Regions from separate parts of the Ensifer sp. ENS08 genome, predicted to be linked through region 1. Evidence: riboswitches for the same ligand, from Rfam matches in the RefSeq annotation. Region 1 holds a riboswitch; the other holds the start of a gene.
The links. Region 1 has a riboswitch for FMN ahead of IB272_RS17470 (DMT family transporter). Riboswitches for the same ligand answer to the same signal wherever they lie in the genome.
Positions count from the first base shown of each region.

Region 1 (4,417 bases):
GATGAAGAAGGCGAAGCGGTCCAATCCGCTGTTCCTGCTCGACGAAATCGACAAGATGGGCCAGGACTTCCGCGGCGATCCGTCGTCGGCGCTGCTCGAGGTGCTGGATCCGGAACAGAACTCGACCTTCATGGACCACTACCTGGAGGTCGAATACGACCTGTCCAACGTGATGTTCATCACCACCGCCAACACGCTGAATATCCCGGCGCCGTTGATGGACCGCATGGAAGTGATCCGCATCGCCGGCTACACGGAAGAGGAAAAGCTGGAAATCGCCAAGCGGCATCTGCTGCCGAAGGCGATCCGCGACCACGCGCTGCAGCCGAAGGAATTCTCGGTCACAGACGGCGCGCTGATGGCGGTCATCCAGACCTACACCCGCGAAGCCGGTGTGCGTAACTTCGAACGCGAGCTGATGAAGCTCGCCCGCAAGGCCGTGACCGAGATCATCAAGGGCAAGGCCAAGAAGGTCGAAGTGAACGCTGCCAACATCAACGACTATCTGGGCGTTCCGCGCTTCCGCCACGGCGAAGCTGAACGTGACGATCAGATCGGTGTTGTCACCGGTCTCGCATGGACTGAGGTCGGCGGCGAGCTTCTGACGATCGAAGGCGTCATGATGCCCGGCAAGGGCCGCATGACCGTCACCGGCAACCTGCGCGACGTGATGAAGGAATCGATTTCCGCGGCGGCTTCTTATGTCCGCTCGCGCGCAATCGACTTCGGCATCGAACCGCCGCTGTTCGACAAGCGTGACATCCACGTGCACGTACCGGAAGGTGCGACGCCGAAGGATGGCCCGTCGGCCGGCGTCGCCATGGCAACCACGATCGTGTCGATCATGACCGGCATCCCGATCTCCAAGGATGTTGCAATGACCGGCGAGATCACGCTGCGCGGCCGCGTGCTGCCGATCGGCGGCCTGAAGGAGAAGCTCCTGGCAGCGCTGCGGGGCGGCATCAAGAAGGTGCTGATCCCGGAAGAGAACGCCAAGGATCTCGCCGAGATCCCGGACAACGTGAAGAACGCGCTCGAAATCATCCCGGTTTCGCGGGTGGGCGAAGTGCTCGAACACGCTCTGGTGCGCATGCCGGAACCGATCGATTGGGACCCGGCAAACGAGCCGGCAACCGTAGCACCGGTTGATTCGCAGGACGAAGCAGGCTCCTCCGTCGCCCACTGACGGGCGCTTGAAAATGGGTGCAGCCGGCTCGCGCGGCGCTCATTTTGCAGAAAAATTGGGAAGACCGGCCATTGGCCGGTCTTTTTTGTTGTAAAAGCGCCCTGCAAGCCTTGCATTCCAAGGGATTAGGCGCAATTGGGAAAGGCAAGACGCGGGCGAAGCGCAAGCCGCCGCGCCTTAAAACACAGTCGTTTCGAACCAATCTGAAAGGGGTGGAAACATGAACAAAAATGAGCTCGTGTCTGCCGTTGCTGAGAAGGCCGGACTTTCCAAGACCGACGCATCTTCTGCAGTTGATGCAGTTTTCGAGACCATCCAGGCTGAGCTGAAGAACGGCGGCGACATTCGCCTGGTCGGCTTCGGCAACTTCTCGGTTTCGCGCCGCGAAGCCTCGAAGGGCCGTAACCCGTCCACGGGTGCGGAAGTTGACATCCCGGCACGCAACGTGCCGAAGTTCACGGCCGGCAAGGGCCTGAAGGATGCCGTCAACGGCTGATGAGATTTGCTTGGCGGCCGGACACGAGGCCGGCAGTCCAGGTATTCGAGGGTTCGGCGCAAGCCGGACCCTTTCGCATTTTTGGGGCAGCCCTTGCGGGTGTCCGTCATTTGCTCTAGGGCTTGCCCATTCTCAGGGCGGGGTGAAAGTCCCCACCGGCGGTAAGGGCATGACAGCGCGGCGTCTTGGAGACGCGCGAAGGTGGCCCAAGCCCGCGAGCGCCTTTCCTCGATTTTTGGGGAGAGGGTCAGCAGATCCGGTGCAACTCCGGAGCCGACGGTCATAGTCCGGATGAAAGAGAATGGTCGCTGGCACGAAGGGCAGGGATGCCCGGCGTCGTGCCGTGCGCTCATGCGTCCTGATTTGTGTTTGGTCCGCTTTCAGGGTGCATGACATGAATCAGACTTCCCTCGGCTTTTCCTCCTCGCGCGCCATGGCCGGAGCTGGCTTCATGGTGTTGGCCGGGATCGCTTTCGCCGGCCTCAATGTCGTCACCCAATGGCTGACGATGAAGCTCGGTTTTCCAGCCACCGCCATGGCGTTCTGGCAATATGCCTTCGCCTTCCTCTTCTCACTGCCGTTTCTGCGACGCGTCGGGCTGTCGGCCATGCGCACCGACTATCCCTGGCGTCACGTCGCGCGCGTGGTGCTGGCCGCCTTCGGTGTGGGGGCCTGGGTCTCCGGTCTGGCGCACGTGCCGATCTGGCAGGCGATCGCGCTGGTCATGACCTCGCCGTTCTTCATCATCCTCGGCGCCCGCCTGTTTCTCGGCGAACGCGTCGGCGCGGCGCGCTGGGCCGCAACCGCGGTCGGTTTCGCCGGGGCGATGATCATTCTCGAACCGTGGTCGGACAGCTTCAGCTGGGCCGCCCTTTTGCCGATCCTGTCGGCGCTGTTGTGGGGCGCTTCGTCGCTCATCACCAAGAGCCTCACAAGTCTCGAGCGCCCCGAAACGATCACCGTATGGCTGCTTGTGCTTCTGACGCCGATCAACGGCGCCATCGCGCTTTCGGCCGGCTTCACCATGCCGGATGGGGCAGCACTCGGTTTCCTGCTGCTCGCCGGGATACTGACCGTAGTCGCACAATATCTGCTGACGCTCGCCTATACTGTTGCCGACGCTGCCTATGTGCAGCCCTTCGACGATCTGAAGCTGCCGCTTAACGTCTTTGCGGGCTGGCTGGTCTTCGGTTACGCGCCGACAGGATATCTTTGGGTCGGCGCAGTGCTGATCCTTGGCGCCTCGCTGTTCATCATGCGCAACGAGATGCGGCGCGAGCGCGCCGCGCCTGCAACCGGAACGGTGTAAAACCCAAGCGTTGTCATTCGGCTGTCATCGGCATCGCGCAGAACCCCCATGTTTTCAGTGTTCGCACATGGGGGATTTCATGACCATCACTTCGCGCGTGACCGCGCTTGCGGCCGTTCTTCTTGCATCCGCAGCATTTCCTGCGGCGGCCGAGCCCGTCTTCAACCGCATTGCATCCTTTGCTGTTGCCGATAACCTGCCGGAAGGCGATGCGCGCAAGGCGCCGACATCTGCCGAAATCATCACGGCCAGCGAAGACGGCAACACGCTTGTCTATTCCGACAGCCCCGGCAAGCGCGTCGGCCTGATCGACATCACCGATGCCAAGGCGCCGAAGGCAGCCGGCACGGTCTCTTTTGACGGCGAGCCGACCTCGGTCACCATCGCCGGTGCAAAGGCACTCGTCGCGGTCAACACGCGCGAAAGCTTCGTCAAGCCTTCGGGGCTTCTTGCGATCGTCGATCTGGCCTCGAAGAAAGTCGATGCGACCTGCGATCTCGGCGGCCAGCCGGATTCGATCGCCGTCAACAAGGACCGCACGCTGGCGGCCATCGCCATCGAGAACGAGCGCGATGAAGAGCTGAACGACGGCAAGATCCCGCAGATGCCGGCCGGCGACCTCGTCATCTTGTCGTTGAAGGATGGTGTTGCCGATTGCGGTTCGCTGAAGCGCGTGACGCTGACCGGTCTTGCCGAAATCGCCGGTGAAGACCCGGAGCCGGAATTCGTTTCCTTCAACGGCAAGGACGAGATCGCGCTGACGCTGCAGGAGAACAACCACATCGTCATCATCGACGGCAAGACGGGAACGGTGAAGACGCATTTCTCTGCCGGCACGGTCGACCTCAAGAACATCGACACCAAGCGCAACGGCGCGATTGCCTTCAAGGACGAGCAGCCGGGCCGCAAACGCGAGCCCGACGCGGTGAAGTGGCTCGACGACAACCGCATCGTCGTTGCCAACGAAGGCGACTATGAAGGCGGTTCGCGCGGTTTCACGATCTTCGACACCACCGGCAAGGTGCTCTTCGAATCGGGCGCGAGCTTCGAGCATGCGATTGCCGCCATCGGACACTATCCCGAGAAGCGCTCTTCGGCCAAGGGCGTTGAGCCCGAGGGCCTGGAAGCGGCGAAGTTCGGTGACGACAACCTGTTCTTCGTTCTGTCCGAACGTGCCTCGATCGTCGGCGTCTACAAGGATACGGGCGCCGAGCCTGAGTTGCTGCAGCTCTTGCCGTCGGGCATCTCGCCGGAAGGCGCCGTCGCGATCCCCGCGCGCAATCTCTTTGCGACCGCAAACGAAGTCGATCTCGTCGAGGACGGCGGCGCGCGCTCGCACGTGATGATCTATGAGCGTGCCGAGGGCGAAGCGGTCTATCCGCAGATCCGCTCCGCCGAGAAGGATGGCTTGCCGATCGGCTTCGGC
Region 1 covers NZ_JACVBF010000007.1:93,274-97,690, reverse strand. Annotated here, with positions in the region: gene lon (endopeptidase La) at 1-1,186, shown strand, start outside; gene hupB (DNA-binding protein HupB) at 1,407-1,682, shown strand; FMN riboswitch at 1,807-1,989, shown strand; gene IB272_RS17470 (DMT family transporter) at 2,077-2,991, shown strand; gene IB272_RS17465 (esterase-like activity of phytase family protein) at 3,059-4,417, shown strand, end outside.

Region 2 (4,417 bases), on a different contig from region 1:
GGCTTCGCGCTTGCGACCTTCTCCATCTGCTGGGCCTGGATCAATTTCAGCTGGTTTGCCTCCGCCTACGACACGGACGACTGGGTATTCCGCATCGTCACCATGGTGCAGATGGTCGGCGTGCTGATCCTTGCGATCGGCCTGCCGCCGATGTTCGAGTCGATCGACAAGGGTGAGCATCTCGACAACGGCATAATGGTGCTCGGCTATGTCGTCATGCGGGTGGCGATGCTCTTCCAATGGCTGCGCGCCAGCCGGCAGGACCCGGCCCGACGGGATGCCTGCACGGCCTATGTCAAAGCAATCAGCCTCGCCCAGCTCGGCTGGGTCGTTCTGATCTTCTTCGATTTCTCGCTGCTGGTGACCTTCGTCATGGTCGTGGGGCTGACGGCGATCGAGATGCTCGGCCCCTATGTCGCCGAGATGCGCTACGGCGGAACGCCCTGGCATGCCCATCACATCGCCGAGCGCTACGGGCTGCTCGCGATCATCGCGCTTGGGGAAGGGGTGGTCGGCACGGTCGCCTCAATCTCGGCCGTGGTCGAAGGGCAGGGCTGGAACCTCGATGTCGCGCTCGTCTGCCTCGCCGGGACGGGGCTCACCTTCGGCATGTGGTGGATCTATTTTCTGCTGCCGAGCGCCGAGATCCTGCACCGGCACCGTCAAAAACGCTCCTTCGTCTGGGGCTACGGCCACATGCCGATCTTCGCCTCGATCGTCGCGACTGGCGCCGGCCTGCATGTGGCGGCCTATTACATCGAGCACAAGGCGCATATTGGCTCGGTCGCAACGGTGCTGACCGTTGCGGTGCCCGTCGCGTGCTACATCGGGCTGCTCTATGCGATGTACGCCTATCTTATGCAGCAGGTGGAGCGGTTGCATCTCTGGCTGCTCGCGGGCACGGCAGTGGTGCTGGCCGCGTCAGTGGTCGCGGCCATGGCCGGGCTCGACATGGCCAAGTGCCTGATCATCCTGATGCTCGCGCCCGTCGTCACCATCGTCGGCTACGAGGTGGCGGGGCACCGGCACCGCGTGGCGGCACTGGATCGCAGCCTGCGCAAGAACGAGGCTGCGCATTGATTTTGCGAGTCGAAACAGCGCGTTGCCGGCTCAAGCTGGTGAGCCGATTCAGGTGGTTCAGAGGTTGATTCAAGCGCAGCGTTTGGCGCTGTTCGCCCCTGCCGCTGCCCCCTCACGCTAGCCTTCTCCCTGCAGGCGGGGAGAAGGAACGAGAACGCAAGCTGCCTCGGAGTTTGTGATGGACCCGGGTGGAAGGCCGTTCTCGGTAGCCCCGGGGAGAGAGTTTGCGCGACAAGGATGCCGCTTGTGTCCTTCTCCCCGCCCGCGGGGAGAAGGTGGCCGGCAGGCCGGATGAGGGGCATTCCCCTCACCGGGCGGATGAGGGGCAAGCCTTCACCGGGCGGATGAGGGGCGAGCCAACCTCAACCGCATCTCGCGGATCAGGCGTTGACGAGCGCCAGCTTGGCGCGGGCATCGAGGATCTGGGCGCAGGCGTTGGCCGCCTCCGTACCCTTGGTAACGAAGTGCTCGCGGAAGAAGGCGATCAGCGGTTCGCTTTCCTGGAAATTGTGCGGCGTCAGTACGGCGGAAAGCACCGGCACATTGGTGTCGAGTTGCACGCGCATCATGCCGTCGAGCACGGTGCCGGCGACGAAATCGTGGCGGTAGATGCCGCCGTCGACGACGAAGGCGGTGCCGAGGATCGCGGCATAGCGGCCGGTCTTGGCCAGCGTCTGCGCATGCAGCGGGATTTCGAGCGCGCCGGGTACGTCGAAGATCTCGACGTCGGCGGCCGACCCGCCAAGCTTCGTCCATTGCGTGACGAAGGCATCGACGCAGCGGTCGACGATATCGGCATGCCAGCGGGCACGAACGATCGCGATCTTGGCGGCGGGGTGGGAAAGAATGGTCATGGTCTCAAGCCTTTCAGGGTTTGGCGTTTTCCAATGATCCCGTCGGGCGAACATGCATGCGCGCGAGGTCCCGTCGCGGGGACCCACGTTGCTGCTTGCTCTCTTCCATCCGGACTGTGACCGTCGGCTCCGGAATCTGACCGGATCTGCTGACCCCCAGGGTGAAACCCTGAGGCGCTCGCGGGCTTCGGCCTTTCGGCCGCTACCGCCGGTGGGGAATTTCACCCCGCCCTGAGAACAACGCGACTATATAGCGCGACCGCGCGCGGTCAAACGCACGGTGCGACGAAAATGCCAGAAATCACGACAGATTTTTCCAGTGTTTGGAGCCATCGGAAGAAATCGTTCCGATGGCTTTCAATCCGCTTACTCGCGGATGACCAAGAGATCCTTGGCGGCAAAGCGCAGCGTGACGTTGTCGCCGGAAACCGGCGGGGCAACACCCGGATTGTTGAACATGTCGAAGGAGATGACGTCGCCGCCGACGCGAAGGCGCGTGCGGATGACCGAGCCGAGGAAGCTCGTCGAGACGACCTCGCCGGCAAGCGACGTGTCGCCCGTGGCGCCCTCGGCGATCGAGCCCGCTTCGGGACGAAGCGCCAGCGAAATGCTGTCGCCGCCCTTCATGCCGGCAATCGGATCCTTCAGCGCGATCTGCTGGTTGCCGATCGTGACGGCACCCGCGGCCGGGTCCGCGACCTTGCCTTCGATGATGCTGAGCGTGCCGACGAAGGAGGCGACGAAACGCGTTGACGGCGTGTTGTAGATCTCGAAGGGGGTGCCGATCTGGTCGGCGCGGCCGGCATTCATGACGACGATGCGATCGGAGATCGACAGCGCTTCTTCCTGGTCATGGGTCACGAACACGGTGGTGATGCCGAGCTGTTGCTGGATCTGCCGGATTTCCTCGCGCAGCGATACGCGGATCTTGGCGTCGAGCGCCGACAGCGGCTCGTCGAGCAGCAGCACCTGCGGCTTGACCGCAATGGCGCGGGCAAGCGCAACGCGCTGCTGCTGGCCGCCGGAGAGCTGGTAGGGGAAGCGGTCCGCCAGGTGCTCGAGCTTGATCAGCCCGAGCATCTGCTTCACCCTCGCGTCGATCTCCGACTTGTCTGTACCTGCGACCTTGAGGCCGAAGGCGACGTTGTCATGCACGTTCATGTTGGGAAACAGCGCATAGGCCTGGAACACCATGCCGATGTTGCGCTGGTTGGGCTTCAGCGAGTTCTGGTCGCGGCCGTTGATGACGATCTTGCCGCTGGTCGGGCTTTCGAAGCCGGCGATCATGCGCAGGACCGTGGTCTTGCCGCAGCCCGATGGCCCGAGGAACGAGACGAACTCGCCCTTTTCGATGTCCATGTTGAAATCGTGCACGACGTGAACCGGGCCGAAGGACTTCTTGATGCTGGTGAGTGACAGGAAACTCATGGGTGCGGTCCTCAGGCCTTAGGAGGCGCGCTTTTTTGAAAGCGCGAGACGAGCTGGATGAGGCCGAGGCAGCCCCAGGTGATGCCGAATGCAATGACGGCGAGTGCGGCCGGTTCATAGGCGCGGTTGGCGCCCAAGAGCTGCATGTAGGGGCCGAAAGCCGGGCGGTTTAGCAGGGCCGCCATGGTGAACTCGCCGATGACGATGGCAAAGGTCAGGAAGGCTCCCGAGAGCACGGCGACGAGCACGTTCGGCAGAATGATCTTGGCAAGGATCGTCGTCCATCCGGCGCCGAGGCTTTGGGCGGCCTCGGTCAAGGTGGCGACGTCGATGGTGCGAAGGCCCGTGTCGACTGCGCGGTACATGTAGGGTAGCGCAAGCGTCGCATAGCCGAACATCAGGAGGATGTTGGTGCCGGTGAGCGAGCCCGTCAACGGCAGCCAGCTCGAGGTGTTGTAGAGCCGGATGTAGCCGAAGACGATGACGATCGCTGGGATGACCAGCGGCAGCAGCGTGATGAACTCGATGACGGGGCGCAGCCGCGGCAGCTTGAGGCGGACCCAGTAGGCTGTCGGCACGACGAGCAGAACACCGAAGAGGATGGTGAACAAGGCCTGCAGCACCGAGTAGGTGAAGGTCTCCTGGAAACGCGGGTCGGCGAAGACCTTCTGGTAAGCGTCGAAGGAGTATTCGCCGCGGCGCATCTTCAAGGAGAAGTTGGTCATGCCGATGAGCGGCAGGGTGAAATAGAGGAGGCCGAAAACGAGGGCTCCCCAGGCCCAGATCTTCTTCATTTCAGCCACCTTTCGCTGCGGCTGCGCAGCCAGATGTAGATCGCGTTGGCGATACCGGTGACGACGATCATGCCGAAGGCGAGCGCGTAACCGAGATGCGGGTTGCCGAGCACGTCGCCGCGGATCTGAGCAAAGAGCAGGATCGGCACGATCGAGAGCGACGAGCCGGTGAGTGCGATCGCGGTCGCAACGGCGCCGAAGGCATTGGCGAAAAGCAGCGCCAGCGTGCCGAGCAGCGACGGAAGCAGGATCGGGAAGGCG
Region 2 covers NZ_JACVBF010000002.1:117,827-122,243, forward strand. Annotated here, with positions in the region: gene IB272_RS06105 (low temperature requirement protein A) at 1-1,080, shown strand, start outside; gene IB272_RS06110 (6,7-dimethyl-8-ribityllumazine synthase) at 1,461-1,934, opposite strand; FMN riboswitch at 2,028-2,177, opposite strand; gene IB272_RS06115 (ABC transporter ATP-binding protein) at 2,301-3,362, opposite strand; gene IB272_RS06120 (ABC transporter permease) at 3,374-4,156, opposite strand; gene IB272_RS06125 (ABC transporter permease subunit) at 4,153-4,417, opposite strand, start outside.
Region 2: another riboswitch for FMN. It lies ahead of IB272_RS06110 (6,7-dimethyl-8-ribityllumazine synthase); the one in region 1 lies ahead of IB272_RS17470 (DMT family transporter).